2 regions of the Priestia sp. JV24 genome follow, and region 1 is predicted to be linked to the other one. Evidence: riboswitches for the same ligand, from Rfam matches in the RefSeq annotation. Region 1 holds a riboswitch; the other holds the start of a gene.
The links. A riboswitch is a leader RNA that binds a small molecule or an ion and turns the genes downstream of it on or off. The one in region 1 is predicted to bind S-adenosylmethionine.
Positions count from the first base shown of each region.

Region 2: it holds a riboswitch for S-adenosylmethionine, as region 1 does, so the genes downstream of both, OK414_RS06935 (trans-sulfuration enzyme family protein) here and OK414_RS19880 (sulfite oxidase-like oxidoreductase) in region 1, are expected to answer to the same signal.

Region 1 is NZ_JAPCIN010000022.1:134,667-137,820, forward strand. Features, by position in the region: gene glp (gephyrin-like molybdotransferase Glp) at 1-36, opposite strand, end outside; gene moaC (cyclic pyranopterin monophosphate synthase MoaC) at 151-639, shown strand; gene OK414_RS19875 (molybdenum cofactor biosynthesis protein B) at 652-1,164, shown strand; gene OK414_RS19880 (sulfite oxidase-like oxidoreductase) at 1,198-1,860, opposite strand; SAM riboswitch class I at 1,936-2,042, opposite strand; gene OK414_RS19885 (hypothetical protein) at 2,187-2,555, opposite strand; gene OK414_RS19890 (YjgB family protein) at 2,959-3,154, shown strand, end outside.
Region 2 is NZ_JAPCIN010000012.1:242,676-245,829, reverse strand. Features, by position in the region: gene OK414_RS06940 (trans-sulfuration enzyme family protein) at 1-119, opposite strand, end outside; gene OK414_RS06935 (trans-sulfuration enzyme family protein) at 103-1,248, opposite strand; SAM riboswitch class I at 1,320-1,437, opposite strand; gene OK414_RS06930 (hypothetical protein) at 1,604-2,266, opposite strand; gene OK414_RS06925 (spore coat protein) at 2,336-3,154, opposite strand, start outside.

The DNA of each region.
Region 1 (3,154 bases):
TTCAGGAATTGAAATAGGTGTTCTGCTTTCTAACATACATTCTTCACTTCCTTTATGTCTGTTCACTTTTTGCACTATGGTGTAAAATCATAGCATATCTCACTATTTCTATCATACAACAAAATTTACTGAAAAAGGATGAAAACACCGATGTCTTCTTTTACACATTTTAATGATCAAGGCCGTGCCAACATGGTCGATATTAGCGAAAAATCTATTACGCGCCGCGTCGCAACAGCTCGTTCAAGCATACTTGTTAACAAAGAAATTCACGAAGCCATTGTAGAACATAAAATTGGAAAAGGCGACGTCCTTGCTGTCGCACAAGTAGCGGGAATCATGGCAGCAAAACGCACGTCTGACATTATTCCGATGTGTCATCCTCTTTTATTAAAAGGCGTAAACCTTTCATTTGACTGGGATACAAGCAATGATCAGTACCGTTTATTAATAGAAGCAACGGTTAAAACGGAAGGCTCAACGGGCGTTGAAATGGAAGCTTTAACCGCTGCTTCTGCCTGCGCTCTAACCGTTTATGATATGTGCAAAGCCATTGATAAAGGCATGATTATCGGCGAAACGTATCTGCTTGAAAAATCTGGCGGCAAAAACGGTGACTATAAACGTATGGAATCATAAAGGAGGTACATAATGAGCGTACACGAACATAAATCTAAAGCAACTCAGCCCGTTCGCTGCAAAGTCATTACGGTATCAGACACACGTACGAAAGAAACCGATAAAAGCGGCGCGCTAATAATCCAGCTTCTGAAAGAACACGACATGCAGATCGCTTCCTATGAAATTGTAAAAGACGACCAAACGTCGATTCAACAAGCCATACTTGCTGGCTGCAGTGATGAGAACATTGACGTTGTTCTCACAAACGGCGGGACGGGCATCACAAAACGAGACGTCACCATTGAAGCCGTTCAAGCGCTGATTCATAAAGAAATCGTTGGGTTTGGCGAGCTGTTTCGCATGCTGAGCTACACCGAAGATATTGGCAGCGCTGCGATTATGAGCCGGGCAATTGCCGGGACGATTAACGAAAAAGCCGTTTTTTCTACACCAGGATCAAGCGGTGCGGTTCGTCTAGCGATGACCAAGCTGATTTTGCCTGAACTTCGCCATGTTGTGTGGGAATTAAACCGCCAGCGCTGACAAAATGCCTATGCACACGCATAGGCATTTTCATTAATCATAGTCTTTATGTACCCACTCATCTTCTGGAATACCTAAATCTTCTCCAGAAAAACGCTCTTCTTTAAACGGATCTCCTCTAAGATGAAAGCCGTTTTGCTCCCAAAAGCCAGGATGATTTTCATCAATAGCTTCAAAGCCTCGAAGCCATTTAACACTTTTCCAAAAGTACAAATGCGGAACAACCAATCGCAGCGGATATCCGTGCTTAGCTGTAAGCGGCTCTCCGTTAAAGGAATGAGCGAGAAGAATATCGTCTCTCAGTAAATCTTTTACTTCAATGTTTGACGTATAGTCATTATCTCCATGCAGCATGATGTATTTACTTTTTAACTCCACGCCAACTGCTTTTAAAAAGTCTGTAAACAGCACGCCCGTAAATTCATTATCAAGCCTTGTCCATCTCGTTACGCAGTGAATATCACATTTCACCGTTATTTGCGGCATGTCCAATATATCTTGATACGAAAGCGTCACTTCTTTGTTTACTAATCCAAACACTCGAAGCGTCCACTCCTCTAAGTTATACTCCGGCACGTCGCCTTCATGTAAAATCGGAAAGCGCTCCGTTACTACCTGACCCGGAGGCACTCGTCCTTCATACTTTGGATCAATTTCCGGTGTTTTCATTCGTTTAATACGGTCTGCTTTGTTCAAATTATCACCTCATTATTTTTTGTACATAAAAAGCCCTTCCTTAAATAAATAAGGAAGAGCTTTGTTTCAGCTTCTTCCTTATCTCTAAGAGCGATACACTCTTAAGGATTTGGCACCATTCTGTCATAGACAGCGGTTGCCGGGTTTCACAGGGCCAGTCCCTCCACCTCTCTTGATAAGGAAACAAATTGTATTTGTTTTATGTAATAAAGTCAGTATTAAGCTTTTTGTCATAATTGTCAATATTATTTTTCTTTTCCGCCAAAAAACTTTAAAAACAGATAGGGTTATAAGGTTTTAGTCTACTAAAATACCATGTAAATCCTTTACCCTTCTCCATCAATCATCGTATACTTCCTGGCAAAGCGCTTGTAGTAAATTTGCTCATCCTCTTGTCCATCGTTAAAAACAAGTCGATTATGATCAATATCTTTTTCTTTTAACACGTATCCCTTTTCATTCATCAGTTGAATATATTCATCTAAATGTCCTTTTTTCACCATATAATGAAGAGCATCGTCTGAATCTGTAGTCCTTGCTACACCTTGACTTCCCACTTCTAACTTGAATACAGCTGTTGCTGTTTGAACGGGACGATAATCTCCAAACACTCTTTCCCAATTTAAGAGCAGCAGCGCGCCGAAGATTATGATACATCCTCCAGCCGCTACGGTGAGCACAAATCGTTTTGACACTACTTTCTCTCCTTTACCATTCTTTTTCTTCTATTTAATACAACAGATTTCCCTAAACTTGTTTTTACGCCAAGTCCTAGATACACAGCAGCAATATATACATTTAACAAATACTTGATTTTTTGTATCATACTTACAATTATTATCTAGTTTTTTATAAAACATTAGAACCCTCTCTATATTACGTTTTTTTACCTAATAAAGGAACAGAAACCAATCTTTTCGCCTATGATAAATGAATCGTTTTTTGCTTTTCACTTTAACTGACGTTTACATTCTAAAAGACGTGTTACATTATATATATCAGTTACCAACTAAACTAAGACTCCTTGACTATTCTGGCCTACCTGTTCTTTTAGGTAGACTGAGGTTGCTAAATCGTTATATATAGGAGGAAAAAATCATGAAAATGAAACAACGAATATCAAAAGCAGCGGCGGCTGCAACGATTACAGGAATTGCTGCGTTTGGATTTGCTCCTGTCGCTCAGCTTGATACACCAGCACATGCAGCTACATCTCAAGAAACAAACAGTCAAAGTCAAACAGCTGTAAAAAACATTAATGAAATTTACAACGCCGCAGTAAAAGGTGAGGTGC
Region 2 (3,154 bases), on a different contig from region 1:
TGGTTAAATGTAGATACCTGATAAATAGGTACGTTAACCGCTCCAAAATGACCGTCAATTCCTGTATTTGCATGAATTAAGTTCGTACCAAATCTATATTTATTATTGTTGGTATGCATCAAATGCCTCCTTCAAATCTTTAATTAAATCATCTGCGTGCTCAATTCCAACTGATAATCGCAGTAAACAGTTTGTTACTCCGACACGATTTCGAATTTCTTCCGGAATATCAGCATGTGTTTGACGAGCTGGGAATGTCATTAAACTTTCCACGCCCCCTAAGCTTTCTGCAAATGTAATAACTTTGACATTTTCTAAAAGTACTGAAACGATGTCAGGGTGTGAGACAGCAAAAGAAATCATGCCTCCAAATCCAGTTGCTTGTTTCTTCATGATTTCATAGCCTGGATGTGTTTCAAGACCAGGGTAATACACTTTTTCCACGAGATCATGAGCAGTAAGCCAATTTGCAATTTTCAGTGCATTTTCATTATGCTTTTCCATACGAAGCGCTAGCGTTTTAACACCGCGTAATAACAGCCAGCTATCCTGTGGACCTAAGATTGCCCCAGCTGCATTTTGATAAAAACGAATTTTCTCTCCTAAGCTACTACATCGAGCCACTACAAGACCAGCAACTACATCATTATGACCCCCAATGTATTTGCTTGCACTATGTATCACAATATCTGCTCCAAGCTCTAAAGGACGCTGATAATAAGGGGACATGAAGGTATTGTCAACGATAGTAAGCAAATCATGCTGTTTAGCTAACGCAATTGCTTCTGGCAAATCAGTCACGTGCATCATTGGATTCGTAGGTGTTTCAATAAATAAAGCTTTCGTATTGGGACGAAGCGCATCTTTTACTTGTTCGAGATGGGCTGTGTTGACGTATGAAACAGTAATTCCTTGCTCTGAAAAAATTTCATTTAGTACTCGGTACGTTCCTCCGTATAAATCCTCTGATACAATTAAATGATCTCCGTTTTTAAATAGTGCTAAAACTGCCATTACCCCCGCCATTCCTGAAGCGAATGCTACTCCTACTTCTCCTTTTTCCAAAGCAGCAATTGCTTCTTCCAATGCTGCACGAGTAGGATTTGCCGTACGTGCATAGTCAAATCCTGTACTTTGCCCTAAAGCAGGATGAGCAAATGTTGATGCTTGGTAAATGGGTGTTGTAATAGAACCTGTTGAAGGGTCACGGCCTACTCCTGAACGAACTAATAATGTTTCAATTTTCATCTATTTCTCTCCTTAACTCAAAATAAAAAACACTCTTCACAGATGGAAGAGTGTTCGTTTATACACGATTTCTCTCATCTGTTAGAACAATACTGATGTTCCACAGGAATTAGCACCGTTCAAATGAATGTTTCATTTGATGGTTGCCGGGCATCGCAGGGCCAGTCCCTCCGCCACTCTGGATAAGAGTTCTATATAATTGTTGGTGATTAACGTTTGTTGTTAATAACTTTAATAAAGATTTTCTGTATTGTCAACATAATTTTCTAAAAAATTTAAATCGTCTCATTTGTTTATTCAATATACTTGTCCTGATAAGCACATAAAAAAAGAGACGAAAGCGAGGTCTCTTTTTCTAAGGCAAGTGTACAGATTTTACGTGAGCTAACTTCCAATACATACTTTCTCCATTTGCCGTAATTAGTTCAACAATATTATTAGAAACTTCTTTAAGTACGCCAATTTTTTCTGATTGATCCCCTAAATCTAATACAACCAGTTGATTTTCATATTTTTTAAGCTGCTCTTCAAAGTTTCTGACAAAAGGTGCAGAGGCAGGTCTTACTGGGAGCTCTTTGTCACTTAAAGAATAAGGGGTTAACTCATTACTGTAAGGGGTAAGCCATTTCAAATGATGCAGAGAAACAAAGACATTTTTATACACTGGAGAATAAAACACAAGATAATCATTCAGCACGCTTGTAATATAGCCATGCAATGATTTTCCTCCTGTTACATAAATTTCAATAAATTTCCCTTTTGCCTGCTGTAAAATATTACGATAAGAAATCCGCTGACTTTCTTCTATTAAGTTCTCTTCTATTTCACGTAAAACCGTATAGTCTTCTTCTGATACTTCCCGCAAACGATGCATGTGTAAAAGAGGAATATACAAATAATCATGTCCATTATACAAAACCATAATATCTAATCCAAGATCAATAAGTCTGCCAACAAATGTCGTTTTACCTGAAATATCTAACTCTACAATTTTATTGATATAATGATTCATACTCATTCTCATTCTCCTCCTTTTTCCTATATGATAGAAAAGGTGCTTTATAAGCACCTTTTATGTTCCATTTCATCATGCTTTCCAACGATAATTTTTCGTTTTAATAACTTTCTCGGCCGGTGCTGAAGAGCGTGAACCCGTACGGCGTCCTCCCGAGCGATCACCTGTGCGGCGTCCTCGAGAACGATCGTCTGTGCGTCCACCCGTGCGGCGTCCTGTACGTCCACCTGTGCGGCTTCCCGTACGTCCGCCTGTGCGACTTCCCGTACGTCCGCCTGTGCGTTCTTCTGTAGACTTCGCAGCTTCAGTCTCTCCATTTTCTTCTGTTTCTTCATTATTTTGATTGTTATCGTTTTGCTTAAAAGCCCCTTTTGCTCCTACACAAATGGTTTTAACGTGTCTTGGCTGTAAGCGTAATACTTGATTATTCTGCACAAGTGTAAATGTACCATTTCGGCTTTGTACTAACACGCCCTCTACAGCTTCAGGTCCTCCATTATTGATTGATACCCATTTATGAGAAAGGTGGGCAAAAAGATCGTTAAAACTTTTGGATTTCATATATTCTGGTTCTTGGCTCACTAAGAGTTCATTTGCAGATTGACTAGTTTGATTTCCATTGTTGTTTTGATATTCACTCACACTCTTAACGTGTTCAGTATTAATATAGATGACACCGTCGTCCTCTGTGAGTAATACTATATAAGCAGATTCAAATGAACCTAAGACATCAAGAAGCTGACCTGCTTTTTTCTCAGGTCCACCTTGGTTAACCTGCACATATTTAGTTTTCATCAATGATAAAGTTGTAGCAAAAGTTTTTCCTCGATATAATTCTAATTCTGCGCTAATTCCAGTAAACGTTTGTGCCGAATTTGACATAGTATCTTC